DNA from 4 places in the Streptomyces sp. NPDC014861 genome. Region 3 is predicted to be linked to each of the others. Evidence: riboswitches for the same ligand, from Rfam matches in the RefSeq annotation. Region 3 holds a riboswitch; each other region holds the start of a gene.
The links. A riboswitch is a leader RNA that binds a small molecule or an ion and turns the genes downstream of it on or off. The one in region 3 is predicted to bind cobalamin.
Positions count from the first base shown of each region.

Region 1: another riboswitch for cobalamin. It lies ahead of ACF1BN_RS08905 (ABC transporter substrate-binding protein); the one in region 3 lies ahead of ACF1BN_RS04245 (ABC transporter substrate-binding protein).
Region 2: another riboswitch for cobalamin. It lies ahead of ACF1BN_RS08265 (hypothetical protein); the one in region 3 lies ahead of ACF1BN_RS04245 (ABC transporter substrate-binding protein).
Region 4: another riboswitch for cobalamin. It lies ahead of ACF1BN_RS22245 (acyl-CoA thioesterase); the one in region 3 lies ahead of ACF1BN_RS04245 (ABC transporter substrate-binding protein).

Region 1 is NZ_JBIBWV010000003.1:514,616-519,324, reverse strand. Features, by position in the region: gene ACF1BN_RS08910 (deoxynucleoside kinase) at 351-1,013, shown strand; cobalamin riboswitch at 1,110-1,233, shown strand; gene ACF1BN_RS08905 (ABC transporter substrate-binding protein) at 1,320-2,381, shown strand; gene ACF1BN_RS08900 (FecCD family ABC transporter permease) at 2,378-3,454, shown strand; gene ACF1BN_RS08895 (ABC transporter ATP-binding protein) at 3,451-4,245, shown strand; gene ACF1BN_RS08890 (SRPBCC family protein) at 4,268-4,709, opposite strand, start outside.
Region 2 is NZ_JBIBWV010000003.1:357,022-361,730, reverse strand. Features, by position in the region: gene ACF1BN_RS08270 (PP2C family protein-serine/threonine phosphatase) at 1-1,040, opposite strand, end outside; gene ACF1BN_RS08265 (hypothetical protein) at 1,283-2,647, opposite strand; cobalamin riboswitch at 2,816-2,955, opposite strand; cobalamin riboswitch at 3,036-3,169, shown strand; gene ACF1BN_RS08260 (prenyltransferase/squalene oxidase repeat-containing protein) at 3,274-4,709, shown strand, end outside.
Region 3 is NZ_JBIBWV010000002.1:93,202-97,910, forward strand. Features, by position in the region: gene ACF1BN_RS04235 (amino acid permease) at 1-1,281, shown strand, start outside; gene ACF1BN_RS04240 (Mov34/MPN/PAD-1 family protein) at 1,358-1,783, shown strand; cobalamin riboswitch at 1,769-1,903, shown strand; gene ACF1BN_RS04245 (ABC transporter substrate-binding protein) at 1,943-2,917, shown strand; gene ACF1BN_RS04250 (FecCD family ABC transporter permease) at 2,914-3,975, shown strand; gene ACF1BN_RS04255 (ABC transporter ATP-binding protein) at 3,972-4,709, shown strand, end outside.
Region 4 is NZ_JBIBWV010000011.1:28,994-33,702, forward strand. Features, by position in the region: gene ACF1BN_RS22230 (Cmx/CmrA family chloramphenicol efflux MFS transporter) at 1-514, shown strand, start outside; gene ACF1BN_RS22235 (helix-turn-helix domain-containing protein) at 623-1,327, shown strand; gene ACF1BN_RS22240 (DedA family protein) at 1,663-2,154, shown strand; gene ACF1BN_RS22245 (acyl-CoA thioesterase) at 2,204-2,647, opposite strand; cobalamin riboswitch at 2,718-2,874, opposite strand; gene ACF1BN_RS22250 (hypothetical protein) at 2,971-3,342, opposite strand; gene ACF1BN_RS22255 (PadR family transcriptional regulator) at 3,558-4,184, shown strand; gene ACF1BN_RS22260 (acyl-CoA dehydrogenase family protein) at 4,323-4,709, shown strand, end outside.

The DNA.
Region 1 (4,709 bases), on a different contig from region 3:
GTCCCCCTCGCCCGGCTCCCGGCCCCCGGCTCCCGGCTCCCGGCCTCCGGCTCCCCGGCCCCGCCGGCCGCTCCGACTCGCCCCAAGACCGGGGCGACCGCCCCCGACGCCGGGGCGGAGCGCTCCGGCCGGATCGTCATCTAAAATTTGACGCGGCTGCGGGGCCGCGGCCTGCCGCTTCGAGCGGCGGGCGCGGTACGGCCGGCCCATCGGGACCGCACGGCGTCGATCACGGAATGACCTTGATCACGTCTCCCCGGGGAATCGCCTGACCACCGGCGCGCGTCCGAGTGGTACGGGAGGCCCAGCTCCCCGTCCACGTACAGAAGACCCCCAGGGAGAAGTGAGGTATGCCGGTGATCTGCGTCGGAGGCATGATCGGGATCGGCAAGACGAGTGTGGCCGAGCTGCTCGCCAGGGAGCTGGGCACCGAGGTCTTCTACGAGAGCGTGGACGACAACCCGATCCTGCCGCTCTTCTACTCGGCGAGCCCCGAGGAGATCCAGGCGAAGCGCTACCCCTTCCTCCTCCAGCTGTACTTCCTCCAGACCCGGTTCGCCGCGATCAAGGAGGCGTACAAGCAGGACGACAGCGTCCTCGACCGGTCGATCTACGAGGACTGGTACTTCGCCAAGGTCAACCACGACCTGGGCCGGATCAGCTCCCTGGAGATGCAGGTCTACGAGGGACTGCTCGACGAGATGATGCGCGAGATCGAGGGGCTGCCTTACCGCAAGGCGCCCGACCTCATGGTCTATCTGAAGGCGGACTTCGAGACGGTCCTGCACCGCATCGGACTGCGGGGGCGCGACTTCGAGCAGGACGAGGGCCTGGTCGAGTACTACCGCACGCTCTGGTCCGGGTACGACGACTGGGTGCACCGGCACTACTCCGCCAGCGACGTCCTCGTCGTCGACATGAACAACACCGATGTCGTGAACAACCCCGAGGACGCCGCCCGCGTGGCCCAGGAGGTCAAGAACGCCCTGGCGGAGGTCGCGCACCGCGTCTGACCTGCGCGGGACCCCGGGCGGCGGCAAGATCCCCTGTGATAGCTTGCCCGGGCCAGTCGCACCTCTGTACGTATCGAGGCGGTACGTGCACGGGTCAGGGAATCCGGTGGGAATCCGGAGCTGACGCGCAGCGGTGAGGGTGACGGGCGGGACAACGGCCACTGGGCCCCTCGGGGCCCGGGAAGGCGTCCCGTCCGGACGATCCCGAGTCCGAAGACCTGCTGGCGCCCCGGAGGGCGCACCGCCGTCCGGGGAGCTCCGTACGACAGGCTCCGCGCATGAGCCGTGACGCAGAGGACTCCCGCCGTGCCCTTCGCACACCCCGTCCGCTCCGCCGTGCTGTTCGTGGCCGGTGCCGTTCTCGTCGCCGGCTGCGGCGCGGGCGACCCGGCCTCCGGGCCCTCGGGGAAGGGCCGGGACACCGGCCGGGGTTCCGGCGCGGCCGCCGGCCCCGTCGGTCTCGACAACTGCGGGCAGCGGGTCGAGGTGGCCGAGCCGCCCCGCCGGGCCGTGGCCCTCGACCAGGGATCGGCCGAGATCCTGCTCTCGCTCGGGCTGGCCGACCGCATGGTGGGCACGGCCACCTGGACGGACCCGGTCCTCAAGGGGCTGGAGCAGGCGAACGCCCGGGTCCCCCGGCTCGCCGAGCGGTATCCGTCGTTCGAGAAGGTGCTCGATGCCGAGCCCGACTTCGTCAGCGCCTCGTTCCTCTACACGCTGGGCAAGGGTGGAGTCGCGCCCCGTGAGCGGTTCGCGAAGCTCGGCGTGCCCACCTACCTCTCCCCCTCCGACTGCGTCGGCAAGGACAACAGCGGCGACGGCGACGGCGTGCGGACCGCGCCGCTGACCATGGACACCGTGTACGGCGAGGTCCGCGACCTGGCCAGGATCTTCGGGGTGCCGGAGCGCGGCGAGAAGCTGGTCGGCGAGCTCAGCGCCCGGGTCGCGAAGGCGAAGGCCGGCGCCGACTTCGGCGGCGCCTCCGTCCTCTACTGGTTCTCCGACTCCCAGGGCCCCTACATGGCGGGCTGCTGCGGCGCGCCGGGCATCGTGAGCGGGGTGCTCGGGGTGAAGAACGTCTTCGACGACACGAAGGAGGAGTGGCCGCAGATCAACTGGGAGACCGTCGCCGACCGCGACCCCGACGTGCTGGTGATCGCCGACCTGACCCGCAAGGCCCAGTCCGCCGAGAGCGCCGCGAAGAAGATCGAGTTCCTGGAGTCGCACCCCGTCACGCGGAACATGACGGCGGTGCGCGAGAAGCGGTACGTCACCCTCAGCGGCCAGGCCATGAACCCCACGATCCGTACCGTCGAAGGCATCGAACAGCTGGCCGCCGCGCTGCGGACGCACGGGCTCGCGAAGTGATCCGGCCGGGTCCGGCCGCCGGTCCCGCCGAGGCGGGCGTGGCCGGGGGCCGGCGCCGTGCCGCGGTCGGCACGGCGGTCGCGGGGACGGCCGGGGTCCTCCTCCTGTGCGTCTCCGTGGCGCTCGCCGTCACCATCGGTCCGGCCGACATCCGCGTCGCGGACGCCTGGACCGTGATCGTGTCGCACCTCGGCGGCGAGGCGTCCGCGCTGAGCCCCCTCCGGGAGGGCATCGTCTGGGAACTGCGGCTGCCGCGCACCCTCCTCGCCGCCGCGTGCGGCGCCGGGCTCGCGGTCTGCGGCGCGGTGATGCAGTCGCTGCTGCGCAACCCGCTCGCCGACCCCTTCGTGCTGGGCGTCTCCTCGGGCGCGTCGACCGGGGCGGTCTCCGTCGTCGTCCTCGGCGTGGGCGGGGGTGCGCTGTCCGTCGCGGGAGGGGCGTTCCTGGGCGCGCTCGGTTCGTTCGGCCTCGTCCTGCTGCTCAGCCACACGCTGGGCGGTTCGACGGACCGCGTCGTGCTGGCGGGCGTGGCCGCGATGCAGCTCTTCTCCGCGCTGACCTCGTTCGTGGTGATGACCGCCGCCGACGCCGAGACCACCCGGGGCATCCTCTTCTGGCTGCTCGGCTCGCTCGGCGGGGCGGACTGGTCCGACGTCGGCGTGTGCGCCGCCGTCCTGGCCGTCGCGCTGCTGGTGTGCGGCGGCTACGCCCGTACGCTGGACGCCTTCGCGTTCGGGGAGGACGCGGCGGCGACGCTGGGCGTGGCCGTGGCGCGCACGCGGCTGGTGCTGCTGTCGGTCACCGCGCTGCTCACCGCCGTCCTCGTCGCCGCGGCCGGCGCGATCGGCTTCGTCGGCCTGGTCCTGCCGCACGCGGTGCGCGCCCTCGCCGGCCCCGGTCACGCCAGGCTGCTGCCGCTGACCGCGCTCGCCGGGGCCGTCTTCCTGGTGTGGGCGGACACCCTCGCCCGCACGGTCCTCGACCCGCAGGAGGTCCCGGTCGGCGTGGTGACGTCGCTCGTGGGCGTCCCCGCCTTCGTCCTCGTCCTGTACCGCACCAGGAGCCCCCGATGACCGGCACGTCGACGTCGGTCCACGGCGGTACGGGGCTCCGCGCCGCCCGGGTCTCGCGGACGGCCGGCGGGGCACTGGTGCTGGACGGGGTGAGCATCGCGCCGCGTCCGGGCACGCTGACCGGGCTGCTGGGGCCGAACGGCTCGGGGAAGTCCACGCTGCTGCGCGTCCTGGCGGGCGTCCTCGCGCCGGAGACGGGGGTCGTGACCCTGGACGGCGAACGGCTGGGCGCGGTCCCACGCCGTGCGCTCGCCCGGCGGGTCGCCGTCGTCGAGCAGCACGCCGACACCCAGGTGGACCTCACCGTGGCGGACGCCGTACGCCTCGGCCGCGTCCCGCACCGCCGGGCGTGGTCGCCCCCGACGCCCGCCGACGAGGAGGCCGTCCGGTCCGCGCTCGCCCGCACCGGCCTCACCGATCGCGCGCACCGCGCCTGGCGCACCCTCTCCGGCGGCGAGCGCCAGCGCGTCCAGCTCGCCCGCGCCCTCGCCCAGGAGCCGCGCGAACTGCTGCTCGACGAGCCGACCAACCACCTCGACGTCCACCACCAGCTCGCCCTGATGGCCCTCGTCTCGGATCTGCGCCTCACCTGCGTCATGGCCCTGCACGACCTCAACCTCGCGGCGATGTACTGCGATCACGTGGTCGTGCTCCACGAGGGCCGCGTCGCGGCGGCCGGTCCGGTGGACGAGGTCCTCACCGCGGAGCTCGTCTCCGAGGTCTACGGCGTCCGCGCCGCGGTGACCCACCCGGACCCGGACGGCCGCCCGCACATCCGCTTCGTCCGCTGACCGCTCCCTCCGCGGGCGGCCCTCAGGCGGAGGACGCGGGCGCCGGCCGGTCCGCTCCGTGCTGCTCGCGGACGGCGATGCGGGCGAGCTTCGTCAGCATCATGCCGTTGCGGATGGAGACGAGGTAGTCGACGGGGAGGCCGTGCATGCGGGTGCCGGGGCCGCGCAGGGGATGCCATTCGAGCAGGAAGAGGGTGTTCCCGCCCCAGGGGACGAGGTGCATGGCGATGCGGGCCGCGCCGAACGGGTCCGCCTTCGCCTCCAGTTCGAGCCGGCGCCCGGGCTCGCAGATGCGGACCACGCACGTGTCGTCCAGCGTGACGGGACCGACGCCCACCCTGACCTGGAGCCGGGCGCCCACCTCGGGCCAGTGCGGGTCGGCGGCGATGACCCGCTGCGTGCCCGAGACCCATTCGCCGTAGCGCCCGCCGTCGGACAGCAGGCTCCACACCTTGGACGGCGGG
Region 2 (4,709 bases), on a different contig from region 3:
GCGAAGCGGCTCAGGTCCGCCCAGATCGCGTCGGGCAGCTCGTCCGGCCCGAGGCCGGTCATCCGGGCCAGGCGCGCGGCGAAGGGGTAGAAGGCGCCGGTCGTGTCCCGCGCCTCCAAGACGCCGTCCGACGCGAGGAGGAGCCGGTCACCGGGAAGGAGCGACATGGTCGCCGCGGTTCCGGGCGCGATGTCGGCGAGGCCCAGCCCCAGGGGCGGTCCCGGGTCGAGGTCGAGGGTGCGCACGGCGCCGCCGCGCAGCAGGACCGGCGGTGGGTGGCCGCAGGCCAGGACGCGGACCTCCCGGCCGTGCGGGGCGAAGTCCAGGAGGACGGCCGTGGCGAAGAGTTCCGCGTGCTCCGTGCGCGCCGAGTCGACCACCAGCCTGCGGTCCAGCCGTGCCGCGACCGCCTCGGCGTCCGCGTCGTCCAGGACGGCCTCGCGGAACGCCCCGAGGACGGACGCGACCGTGGCGACGGCCGACAGGCCGTGGCCCTGTACGTCGCCGAGGACCGCCCGCACCCCGTAGGGGCCGGCCCTGACGTCGAAGAAGTCGCCGCCCACCAGCGTGCCCGCCTCGGCGGCCCGGTAGAGGCTCGCGCAGCGCACGGGACCCACCCGCCGCCGCACCTCGGGGACGATGGCCCGCTGGGCCGTCTCGGCGACGGCCCGTTCCAGGTCGAGCTGCTCGTCCCTGCGCCCGCGGACGAAGGAGACGAAGACGCTCAGGGTGGCGACGAAGCCGAGGGTGACGAGGTCGGTGTTCCCCGGCCGGTCGAGGTGGAAGGCGGGCAGGGTCAGCAACGCGATCGTCGCCGCGCCGAGGAGGGCCGTGGCCAGCGGTCCGTACGCCAGGACGGCCAGCGGGGAGACGGCGCCGAGCAGGAAGCCGATGTCCACCGGGACGGAGTCGGTGAGGGACGCGATCCCCACCCCGACGAGCAGGAGCACGGGCAGGACCCGGACCCAGCGGGGCGGCGGCGCCCCGCGCAGCCAGCTCCGCCGGTACGCGCCGTTCACCGCCTTCCCCGGCTTCACCACACCACCAGGCTCCTACGCCGGTGGGCCCCGCGCATTCCACGCCTCGCGCCCCGGGGGCCGGCGGGACGTGCCGTCGACCCCCGGGGCCCGGCTTCAGGGGGTCCCCGTGATCGGTCCAGCCCTCGGGCGTCGCCACAGCGGGGCGGTCACTCACGGACGAGGAGCCGTCACGCGTGGCGACATGGGCCGGGCGGGCGGGCAGCGACGGGGGACGGCGTCCGCCCGTCGTGCCCCGGCCGCTGTCAGGCGCCCCAGCGCAGCGCGAGGGTGTCGCCGAGGTTGACGGTCGTCTCGCGGAGGGCTCCGGTGAAGGCGGAGCCGTCGGTGCTGACCTTCCAGGTGTTCGATCCGCTGTTGGCCTTGCCGTTGAGCGCGGTGATCGCACCGGTGCCCGACGCGGGGGTGACGCCGGTGACGCAGCCGGACGGGGTGGCCGCGCCCGTCGCGGCGGCGAGGACGTCCCCGAGGGTCGTGGTCGCGGCCGTGGGCGTGAAGGAGACCGCGCACACCTTGAGGTTGCCGGCGCCGTCGTCGACGGTGAGCGCGAGCTTGGTGGCGGTCCCCGGGGTGAACGCCGACTGGGCGACCCACTGGGGGGCGCCCGGGGTGACCGGCACCGGCGGGGCAGCGGTGAAGCCGCCTCCGGCGACCGCGCGCAGCGCGTCGATCGAGGAGTACGCGGAGGGAGTGGTGTCGGCGGGCTTGTACTTGAAGCCGCCCGCCGGGTTGTACTGGTTGGCGAGGAGGAAGTCGATCGGGGTCTTGGTGGCGAGGGTGGTGAACTCCGCCGACTGCGGGTTGAATCCGCAGGCGTTCAGGCCGGAGACGCCCCAGCCGTTGGAGCTGGTGTTGACGCCGTAGAGGGAGTTGAACGCGCCCGAGGAGCTGACGAGCTTGCCCTTGAGGAAGTTCTTGGCCTGAACGACGTCCGCGTCGGTGTTCGGGACGCCGGAGACGCACAGGGCGGCCATCGCGGCGCCGGTCATGTCGATGTCGCTCGCGGTGTTGATGGCGGTGGGGTTGCCCTCCACCTTCTGGTAGGTCCAGCCGCCGTCGTTGTGCTGGTTGGCGCGGAGACGGGCGACCATCGCGGCGGTCAGGGCCTGCGGGACGCGGGCGGAGCCGGCCTGGGTCTTCGCGCCGCCGAGGGCGAGAGCCGCGAAGACGGTGCCGTTGAAGTTGGCGGAGGGGCCGAAGTAGCCCGGCTCGGCGGTCTGCCAGTACGCGTAGATGTGCGCGATGAGGTTGCGCGAGGCCGAGACGCGGGCCGGGTCGATGCCGGCGGCGTAGGCGTTCAGCGCGCCGCGCTCGTAGTCGGTGACCACCGGGGTGGCGGACGGCCAGCCCGCCGTGGACAGCAGGTTGCGGTAGACGGTTCTGGCGTTCTTGGTGGTGTCGCCGCCGGGTGCCACGTCGACGACGGCGGTGCCCGCGGCGGCGAAGGCGCTGAACGCCCACTCGTTGGAGAGACCCGAGCCGGCGTACGAACCATCCGCTGCCTGGAGGGACTTGAGGTAGGCGACGCCGTTGGTCTTGGACGTCGCGATCTGCGCGGGGGTGGAGGTCGCGAAGGCGGGGAGCGTGCTGAGCGCGAAGGCGCCGAGCATCGCCGGCACCGCGAGCGCGAGACGGCGTGAGGTGCGGGGAAGGGACAAGGCGTGCTCCTGAAGTCGGCGGACGCCGGCCGCTCCGGTCGCACGCGCGCGTCGCCGTGCCGGAGCACGGCCAGGGCATGGCATGGCCGGGGACCGCCGTCCGGAACGCGTGGTACGGCTTCGAGTCGTGCGTCGCCGAATGGGCATTCGGGCTCGGGAAACGGCCCCCGCCGTCCCACACCGCTGCGCGTCAGCTCCGGCTTCGCACCGGATTCCCCCATGTGGCAGCCCAGGACGCTACCCGAACGGTGGAGGTACCGCCAGCGTCGTCCGGAGGGGCGTGCACGACGAGCGGTCGGGCCTCGCCGGTGAGACGCGGACCACCTTGACGGTGCCGACCGATCCGTGTTGCACTCCGGCTGATAAGCAATCAGCACCAGGGGAAGCCGGTCGAATTCCGGCGCTGACCCGCAACCGTAGACCCGGCTCGTCCCGGGTGAGTCGGAATGCCTGGGCTGGAACAGAGCACGAAGAACGCCGTCGCGGACTACGGCGTGGTCGTCACCGCCCCGCCACGGCGTCGCCGTCGCGAGGCCATCGCCACGTACGCACCCGCCCGGCAGAGACGAGGGGCCGCGGTGGGGACCGAACAGCAGGCGAGACGGTGGTCGGGGGCGGGACGACGCCTGGTGTCCGTCCTGACCGTCTCCTTTCTGACGCTCGGCGCGGGCCTGGCCCACTTCACGGCCGCCGCGCCGGCGAGCGCCGACCCGATCAAGAAGTGCACCCGCACCTCCGGCGCGATCGTCGCCGTCGACTTCGGCCACTGGGGCGGCCCCGTGGTGCGCGGCTGCGACGCCACCCCCACGACCGGCTACGAGCTGCTGCGGTCCGGCGGGTTCAGCACCACGGGTACGGAGCACGACGGTCCCGCGTTCATCTGCCGCATCGGCAACGGCTCGTTCGACCGGGGCAAGCAGTACCCCACTCCGGCCCAGGAGGACTGCGTCCTCACCCCGCAGGCCACCGCCTACTGGTCGTACTGGATCGCCTCACCCGGGCAGCGGAAGTGGACGTACAGCCCGCTGGGGGCCATGTCCCGCACGCTCAAGCCGGGCGACGTGGACGCCTGGGTCTTCGGCGGCACCGACATCGGCGGCACCAAGGGCCGGCCCACCTTCACCCCCGACGACGTCCGCGCGGAGGGCGGCGACCCGCCGGACCCGAGCGACCCGCCCGCCCCGAACGTGCCGCCGGGCTCGGTCGATCTGCCGGGCGCGGCCCGCTGGCTCACCGACCGGCTGACGAACGGTCAGCGGGTGGTCAACGAGGGCGACACGGTGCCGAACTACCTCGCCACCACCGAAGCGGCCTGGGCCCTGGCCGCCGCCGACGGCGAGAGCCCCGCGGCCCGCAGGGTCGCCGCCTTCCTGGCCAGGCCCGAGCACACCGACGCCTACGCCTACCCCGCCGGGAAGGACGAGGCGCCCGACGCCACCGCCGCCGCCCGCCTCGCGCTCGTCGCCGAGGCCACCGGCAGGGACCCGCGCGACTTCGGCGGCCACGATCTCCTCGGCGACCTCCTGGCGAACGTCTGCCTCAGCGGCTCGGACGCGCCGCAGCCCGTCCCCGGCTGCGCCACCACGGGCGATTTCCGTACGACGGGGCAGACCGAGGGGCAGGCCCTCGCCGTCATCGCCCTGTTGAACGGTGAGGTGACCCCGCCGGCCGAGGCGGTGACGCGGCTGGCTCAACTCCAGTGCGACGACGGCGGATTCCCGAGCTTCCTGATCCTGGACGGACAGGTCTGCGAGAGCGAGGCCGGGAGCACCGCGCTGGTGGCGCTCGCCCTCCAGCGGGCGGGCGGCCACAAGGCGGTCGTCACCAAGGCCCGCTCCTCGCTCAAGAAGGCCCAGTCCAAGACGGGCGCCTGGCCCGCCGTCTCGTACAGCGTCCCGGGCAGCGCCTACGCCACGGGCTGGGCGGCCCAGGCCCTGCGGGCCCTGGGCGACCGGGCGCACGCGGACGCGGCGGTCTCCTGGCTCTCCCGCCAGCAGCTCCCCGGCGGCGGCTT
Region 3 (4,709 bases):
GGCAAGGCCATCCACAAGGCCGGCCCCAGCCTCATCCTGGCGTACGCGATCGCCGGTCTGGTCATCTTCTTCATCATGCGGGCCCTGGGCGAACTGCTCATGTACCGACCGGTGTCGGGCTCCTTCGCGGAGTACGCCCGCGAGTTCGTCGGCCCCTTCGCCGGCTTCGTCACGGGCTGGACGTACTGGCTCTTCTGGGTCGTCACCGGCATCACCGAGGTCACCGCCGCGGCCACCTACATGACGTACTGGTGGGACATCCCGCAATGGATCTCCGCCCTCGTCTTCACCGTGATCCTCTACGGCGCCAACCTGATCTCCGTGAAGCTCTTCGGCGAGCTGGAGTTCTGGTTCTCCATGGTCAAGGTCACCGCCATCATCGGCATGATCCTGATCTGCGCCGGCATCCTCACCGTCGGCTTCTCCGACGCCGGTGACACCGCCACGGTGGCCCACCTCTGGAACCAGGGCGGCTTCTTCCCCAACGGCGTCGGCTCCACGCTGATGACCCTGCAGATCGTGATGTTCGCCTTCCTCGCCGTCGAGCTCGTCGGCGTCACCGCGGGCGAGTCCAAGGACCCGAAGACCGTCCTGCCCAAGGCCATCAACACCGTGCCGTGGCGCATCGCCGTCTTCTACGTCGGCGCCCTGATCATGATCCTGTCGGTCGTCCCCTGGACCGAGTTCCAGCCGGGCGTCTCCCCGTTCGTCGCCGCCTTCGAGAAGATGGGCCTCGGCGTCGGCGCCGCCATCGTCAACTTCGTCGTGCTGACGGCCGCGCTCTCCTCCTGCAACTCCGGCATGTACTCCACCGGCCGCATGCTGCGCGACCTCGCGCTCAACGGCCAGGGCCCGAAGGTCTTCACCCGGCTCACCAAGGGCGGCACCCCGCTCCTCGGCCTGACCTTCTCCGCCGCGCTCATGCTCGTCGGCGTCTGGATCAACTACGTCGCCCCGGGCAAGGCCTTCGAGTACGTGGTCTCCTTCGCGACCATCTCCGGCATGTGGGCCTGGATCATGATCCTCGTCAGCCAGATCCGCTACCGCCGCAAGTGCGACCGGGGCGAGCTGCCCGAGTCCACCTTCAAGGCCCCCGGCGCCCCCTGGACGAGCTGGTTCGCGCTGCTCTTCATCGGCATGGTCATCGTGATGATGGGCATCGACGAGGGCGCCCGCGTCTCGCTCTACTGCGCCCCCGTCTGGGGACTGATCCTCACCGTGTCCTACCTGGTGCTCAAGGCCCGCAACCCCGAGGGCGCCGCCTTCGTCAAGCGCTCCTGACCAGCACCGTCTCGGCATCCGGGCCGTTCCGTACCATCCCTCGGTACGGGGCGGCCCGTCTGCTTATCCTGTCGGCATGCTGACCATCACCCGGGACCTGTACGACCGGATCGTGGAACACTCCCGCGCGGACCACCCCGACGAGGCCTGCGGCGTCGTCGCGGGGCCGGTCGGCTCGGGCCGCCCCGAGCGCTTCATCCCGATGCTCAACGCCGCCCGCTCGCCCACCTTCTACGAGTTCGACTCCGCCGACCTCCTCAAGCTCTACCGCGAGATGGACGACCGGGACGAGGAGCCCGTGATCATCTACCACTCGCACACGGCGACCGAGGCGTACCCCTCCCGCACCGACATCACCTACGCCAACGAGCCCGGCGCCCACTACGTGCTCGTCTCCACCGCCGACACCGACGCCGCCGGACCCTTCCAGTTCCGCTCCTACACGATCGTCGAGGGCGTCGTGACCGAGGAGGACGTCAAGGTCGTCGAGGCGTACGAGTAGTCTGGCCCCGACCTTCAGGGCGGCAGGAACCAGGAAGCCGGTGCGAATCCGGCGCGGTCCCGCCACTGTGACCACACCCCGTGTGGAAGCCAGGAACTGACCTGCCGCCTTCTCACCACCGATCGGGGACGTGGAAATCCCCGGAGGAGGCCCTTCGCCATGACCAGGCGCCCCCGGCTGCTCGCCGCCACCGCCCTGCTGCCCCTGCTCGCCGCCTGCGCCGGCCCCGCGAGCAGCGAGGACGCCGCGAAGCCCGCCCCCGGCTTCCCGTACACCGTCACCAACTGCGGCGAGACCACCACCTTCCAGGCCCCGCCGAAGCGCGCGGTCACCATGAACCAGCACGTCACCGAGATCCTCCTCGCCCTCGGCCTGGAGAAGTCCCTCGCCGGCACCGCCTACCTCGACGACGCGATCCTCCCCGCCTACAAGCGGGCGTACGACTCCGTCCCCGTGCTGTCGAAGGAGTACCCCTCCAAGGAGGCGCTGCTCGCCGCGAACCCCGACTTCGTCTACGGCGGTTACGCCTCCGCCTTCGACGCCAAGGACGGCCGCGGCCGCGACGACCTGGGCAGGGCCGGCATCACCACCCGCCTCAACAGCGAGTCCTGCCCCGCCGGCACCCCCTCCGTCGACGACCTCTACCGCGAGGTCACCGAGGTCGGCCGCACCTTCGGCGTCCCCGACCGGGCCGAGAAGTGGAACAAGGAGGCCCGCGCCACCGTCGCCGCCACCGAGAAGCGCCTCGGCGACCTCGACCCCGTCTCCGTCTTCGTCTACGACAGCGGCGACAAGACCGCCTTCACCGCCGGCGGCAAGGGCATCGGCAACGAGCTCATCAGCCGGGCCGGCGGCCGCAACGTCTTCGCCGACCTCCCCAAGGCCTTCGGCGACGCCGCCTGGGAGCAGGTCGTCGCCCGCAAGCCCGAGGTCATCGTCATCTACGACTACGGCTCCACCACCGTCGAGCAGAAGAAGAAGCGCCTCCTCGACGACCCCGCCCTCAAGGACGTCCCCGCGGTCAAGAACCGCCGCTTCGCCGTCCTCCCGCTCTCCGACACCGTCCTCGGCGTCCGCGTCCCGGCCGCCGTCGACAAGCTCGCCGCCCAGCTCCACCCGGCCGCCGGCCGATGACCGCCGTCGCCGCCGCCCCGGCCCCTCCGGCGGCGGCGACGCCCGGCCGGGGCCGGTACGCCCTCGTCGTCGCCGGGCTGCTCGCCGCCCTCGCCGCCGCCGTGCTCGGCTCCCTCGCGCTCGGCTCCGTACGGATCCCGCCCGGCCAGGTGCTCGAAGCCCTCACCGGGAACGCGGCCCCCTCCCCGTACCGCACCATCGTGCTCGACGTCCGGCTGCCCCGGGTGGTCCTCGGGATCGTGGTCGGCGCCGGGCTCGCGGTCGTCGGGACCGTCCTCCAGGCCCTCGTCCGCAACCGGCTCGCCGACCCCTTCCTGCTCGGGATCTCCTCCGGGGCCTCCACCGGCGCCGTCCTCGTCCTGGTCCTCGGCATCGGCGGCGGGCTCACCACCACCCTCGCCCTGCCCGCCGGGGCCTTCGCCGGCTCCCTCGTCGCCCTCGTCCTCGTCTACGCGCTGGCCCGCCGCGGCTCCACCATGACCGGCCCCCGGCTCGTCCTCGCCGGCGTCGCCGTCTCGTACATCCTCACCGCCCTCACCACCCTCGTCCTGGTCGCCGCCGCCCGCCCCGAGCACTTCCAGGAAGCCCTCTACTGGTCCTTCGGCGGCCTCGGCTCCGCCCGCTGGGACACCCTCGTGCTGCCCACCGTCGTCCTGATCCTCGGCACCGGCGTCCTGCTCGCCCTCGCCCGCCCGCTCGACCTGCTCCTCACCGGCGACGAGGGCGCCACCGTCCTCGGCCTCGACACCGGCCGCTTCCGCGCCGCCGTCTTCCTCCTCGCCTCCCTCGTCACCGCCGTGATGGTCGCCGCCAGCGGCGCCGTCGGCTTCATCGGCCTGATGGTCCCGCACGCCGCCCGCCTCCTCGTCGGAGCGCCGCACCGCCGGCTGCTGCCCGTCGCCGCGCTCGGCGGCGCCGTCGCCCTCGTCGTCGCCGACCTCGGCGCCCGCACCGTCGCCGCCCCCCAGGACATCCCCGTCGGCGTCCTCACCGCCCTCACCGGCGGCCCGCTCTTCCTCTGGCTGATGCGCCGACGTCCCGAAGGAGCCGCCCTGTGACCGGACTGCGCATCGAGGGCCTCTCGTACGAGCACCGGCTCCGCGACGCCCACCTCACCGCCCGCCCCGGCGAGACCGTCGGCCTCATCGGCCCCAACGGCAGCGGCAAGACCACCCTCCTGCGCTGCGTCTACGGCACCCTCGCCCCCACCGCGGGCCGCGCCCTGCTCGACGGCGCCGACCTGCGCGCCCTCGGCCCCAAGGCCCGCGCCCGCCGGGTGGCCACCGTCCCGCAGGACACCACCCTCGAATTCGAGGTCACCGTCCGCGAACTCGTCACCCTCGGCCGCTCCCCGCACAAGCGGTTCTGGGAGGGCGACACCGCCGACGACGCCGCCCGCACCGACGCCGCCCTCGCCCGCGTCGGCCTCACCGCGCTCGCCGACCGCGCCTACCCGACGCTCTCCGGCGGCGAGCGCCAGCGCGCCCTGGTCGCCCGCGCTCTCGTCCAGGAGCCCCGGCTCCTCGTCCTCGACGAACCGACGAACCACCTCGACATCCGCCACCAGATGGACGTCCTCGCCCTCGTCCGCACCCTGGGCACCACCAACCTCCTGGCGCTCCACGACCTCAACCTCGCCGCCGCCCACTGCGACCGGATCTACGTCCTCGAAGCCGGCCGGGTGGTCACCGGCGGAACCCCCGAGGAGGTCCTCACCCCCGAACTCCTCGCGGCCGTCTACGGTGTGGAAGCCGAGGTCGTCCCGCACCCCAGGACCGGCACCCCGACCGTC
Region 4 (4,709 bases), on a different contig from region 3:
CTACCTCGCCGCCCTCCTCACCGACGTCACCGGCGTCGACGCGGTGTGGGTGCCCCCGATCCTGGTCCTCTTCGGCATCGGCGCCTTCGTCGGCCTCTCCGTCGGAGGCCGGATCGCCGACGGCCGTCCGCACCTGGCGCTCCTCGTCGGCGCTGTCGGCATCCTGGTCACCTCGGTGCCGCTCGCGCTCCTCGCCGACCACGCCATCCCGGTCGTCGTCCTGGTCCCGCTGCTGGGCGTCGCCGGATTCGTGCTCAACCCGGCCGTCTACGGACGGGTGTTCACGGTGGCGGCGGACGCGCCGACCCTCGCCGGTGCCACCGCCGTCTCCATGTTCCAGCTCGGCATCAGCCTCGTGCCTGCCCTCGCGGGGGTCGCGCTCGGCGCCGGCGCGGGACCGGCCTCCCTCCCCTGGCTGGGGGCGGCCCTGGCCGTCCTCACCGTCCCCGTCGTCCTGGTCGACCGGAGGATGACCCGCACCGGGGCGCGCGCCCTCCGCACGGGCGAGGAGTGACACCGTGCCCGCCGCCCGTCCGCGCCCCGCCCCCGATCCGTGGCGCGGGGACGCGGCCAGTCCGCACACCGGAGCTCCGACAGGGCTCCCCGCCGGGAGGAACACCTGATGCACCCCGCACCCGGCCACCCGCTCGACACCCGGGCGATGTCGCCCGCCGGCGGCGCACCCGCGCCTGCGACACACGCCGCCGGACGCTCTGCCGCGGGCGTGGAGCGGCCGTCGACCACAGCCCAGGTCGTGTCCGCCGTCGGCCCCCGGCTCAGGAAGGCCCGCACCGCCCGCGGCGTCACCCTCGCCGCGCTCGCGAGGACGACCGGCATCTCCAAGAGCACGCTGTCACGCCTGGAGGCGGGGCAGCGGCGCCCCGGCCTGGACCTGCTGCTGCCCATCGCCCAGGCGTTCCGGGTCCCGCTGGACGAACTGGTGGGCGCGCCGGAGGTGGGCGACCCGCGGGTCAGGCTCACACCGCACGCGGTCGGCGGGAACACCGTGCTGCCCCTGACACGACAGCCGGGACCCCTGCAGAGCTACAAGATGGTCCTGCCCGCCGGCCGGGACACACCCGACGTGTGCACGCACGAGGGGTTCGAGTGGCTGTACGTGCTCTCGGGCCGCCTCCGCCTCGTGCTGGCCGACCACGATCTGGTGCTCGACCCGGGGGAGGTGGCCGAGTTCGGCACCCGCCTGCCGCACTGGTTCGGCACCACGGGGCAGGGGCCGGTCGAGGTGCTGAGCCTCTTCGGGCGGCAGGGCGAGCGGATGCACGTCCGCGCCCGCCCCGCACACCGGACGCCCTCCTCCGGCACGTGAGCCGGAGGAGGAGGGCGGGGGCCCGGTCCCCGCCGCTGACGCGCGGTGCCGCCCGAGTCCGTGGCCGACAGGGCGTCGAGGGGTGAGGAGCGGGCGGGACGGGTAGCTCATGGGGCGTCGGGGGTGCGCCCGATTCGGCGTACGCGCGTTCGGTTAGGGTGGCCTTGCTGGATGTCCGGCTCGGTGACGGGGGCGGGTTCGGATGTCGGTACGGTGGGGTCCAGGCGACGGAACGGGCAGAGGCGGAGCGCAGGTGACAGGCGGAGACCGGGCTGGTGCCCGTCGTGGGACCGCTGGGGCGGGACGCTCGCCGCGGGTGACCAGGACGAGGCGCCGTGGGTGAGATCCTGCGCGTGGCCGGAGCCCTGTACGTGATCGTTCTGCTCAGGGCCGGAGGGACCTTCGCCGTCGGCTGGCTCACCGGCGCCGGCGCCAGGCGCGGCAGGTTCGCCGAGCGGATGGCCACCGCCAGGTTCCAGCGCGCCGAACGGGCCATCCAGCGCTGGGGCGCGCCCGTCGTGGCCGTCTCCTTCCTGACCGTGGGCTTCCAGACCGCCGCCAACTTCCTCGCCGGCACCATGCGGATGCCGCTGCCGCGCTACCTGCCCGCGCTGTTCGTGGGCGGAGCGGCCTGGGCCGTGATCTACGCCGTCTTCGGGATCGGCGCGCTCGCCGCGCTGGGCGCGCTGTTCGCCCGGCACACGGCGCTCGGCGTGGCCGGGGTGGCCGTCCTCCTCCTCGCCGTGTGCGGGGCCGTGGTCCACCACAGGCGACGGGCGGCGGCGGACGCCCCGGACACGGGCGCCGGGGCGGCCGGGCAGTCCTGAAGCGTCCGCCGCCCCGAGGGGCGGCGGATCCTCCGCTGCGCGGCCGGGGTCAGGAGACGCCGGCGTTCACCACGTGGAGGGCGGGCACCGGGCGGGGGGAGCCTTCGGCGTCGATGGCGACGAAGGTGAGGAAGGCGGTCGCGACCTCGGTGGCGGGGCCGGAGCTGTTCCAGCGCTCGGAGGTCACCCGGACGCCGACGGTCATGGAGGTCCGGCCCGCCCGTTCCAGACCGGCCTCCACGCTGAGCAGGTCCCCGGCCCGGACCGGGGCGAGGAAGGTCATCCGGTCCACCGACACGGTCACCGCCGGCCCGTCGGCGTGACGCCCGGCCGCTGCGGCGGCGGCGTCGTCGATCAGCTTCATCATGACGCCACCGTGGATGGTGCCGTACAGGTTCGTGTCGTGCTCGCTCATGATGTGGGCGAGCACCACCCGGGAGTCGTCCGGGGTCTTGGCGGGGCGGGCGGATGCGGAGACGGCACGATCGGCCACGTCAACTCTCCTTCGCGAGTCGCGGCGGGCTGCACCGCGCGCACGGGTCGCCGGCGCGCGGACAGCGGGCAGGTCTTCGGACTCGCGGGCACGCCCACCGGATCTCCACCCGGCGGACCCCTACTGGCCGTCGCTTCCCAGGTCCTCCCGGACCCAGTGCGTATGACGGCGGTCGTTCCCGCTCACCGCTGCGGGGCAGTCCCGGATTCCCACCGGGTTCCCTCTTACGACGCCTCCCGTACGGCGGACGGGGGCGAACCAGCTGCACCCGCCAGCGTACGCGCCGCACCCGCCCGCGCGGACCCTCCCCCCGGCCCGACCTGCTACTCCGTGCGCAGGGCCGTGGCCGTACGGGTCCTCGCCGCCCAGCCGGCGGGGAGGAGGGCGCCCAGGACGGCGATGAGGAGGCCGCCGAGGGCCAGGGGGACGAGTTCGGCGGCGCCGTACACGTCGAGGACGGAGGCGGGGAGGCGGAGCCCCACGCTGTCGGCCATCGCGGGCACGACCCGGCCGTGCAGGACCATCCCGAGAGGTACGCCCAGGGCGCCCGCGACCGTTCCGGTCACGGCGACCGAGGTGAGGACCGTCACCACGGGACGGGAGCAGCTGGACGCGCCGGCCGGACGGGTGCGGGACGCCGGGCTGCCGGTGTCGTCGGCGGTGACCGGCGCACCCCGGGAGCTGCCGTCCGGCATCGGGCGCGCCGCCTACCGGGGTGGTGCAGGAGGCGCATCCCCGCGCGGCGCAGCACGCGGCGGGCGCGACGTCCGCCGCGACCGTCGCGTACGGCCCGGACCGGCCACGGCTACGGGTTCCCCGCGCCCGTCGCCCCGCCGTGCGCCCGTGAGGCGCGTCTCACCGGCGTCCGCCCTTCTTGCTATGCAACCAGTTGCATAGCAAGATCGGAGGCATGGCGCTCGAACACGCGATCCTCGTGTCCCTGCTGGAGAAGCCGGGGTCCGGATACGAACTGGCCCGGCGGTTCGACCGGTCCATCGGCTACTTCTGGACCGCCACCCACCAGCAGATCTACCGCGTCCTCAAGCGGATGGAGAACGACGGCTGGGTCGCCGCCCGCGAAGTGCCGCAGCAGGGGCGGCCGGACAAGAAGGAGTACTCCGTCGCCGACCTCGGGCACGCGGCGCTCAGCTCCTGGCTGCACGAACCCATCGAACCCGAGAGCGTCCGGCACGACCTCGCCGTCAAGATCCGCGGCGCCGCCTTCGACGACCCCGCCGGTCTCGTCCGCGAGGTCGAGCGGCACCGGCGGACGCACACCGACCGCCTCGCCCACTACCTCGCGGGCGAGGCCCGGGACTTCCCGCCGCATGCCGCCGCGCCCACGCCCCCGGACGCCGCCCCCGCGCCCCCGCACGCCGCCGCCGCGCCCACGAGCGGAGCGCCGGACGCCGGCCCCGCCGCGCCCCCGGACGCCGAGCGCGAGCTCCAGCACGTCGTGCTGCGGGGCGGCATCGCGTACGAACGCATGATGATCGCGTGGCTCGACGACGTCCTCGCCACCCTGCACCGGTTCTGAGACCACCCGAGACCCCTCGTCCTTCCGGTCCACCCCCAAGCCCTCGCCCTCCCCACCACCCCCGGGCCTGCGCTCCCCCCATCCACCCCCAAGCCCTCGCCCCTCCCACCCACCCCTCCTTCCCTCAAGGCGGAACCCATGGCCGACGCGCTGCTCTTCAACCCCCGCACCTACGACCCCACGCACTTCGACCCGGAGACCCGCAGGCTGCTGCGCGCCACCGTCGACTGGTTCGAGGAGCGCGGCAAGCGCCGGATCATCGAGGACTACCGCACCCGCGCCTGGCTCGGCGACTTCCTCGACTTCGCCGCGAAGGAAGGGCTCTTCGCCACCTTCCTGACCCCCGCCGCCGAGGCCGGCGACCACGCCGACAAGCGCTGGGACACCGCCCGCATCGCCGCCCTCAACGAGATCCTCGGCTTCTACGGGCTCGACTACTGGTACGCCTGGCAGGTCACCATCCTCGGCCTCGGCCCGGTCTGGCAGAGCGACAACGCCGCCGCCCGCGCCCGCGCCGCCGAACTC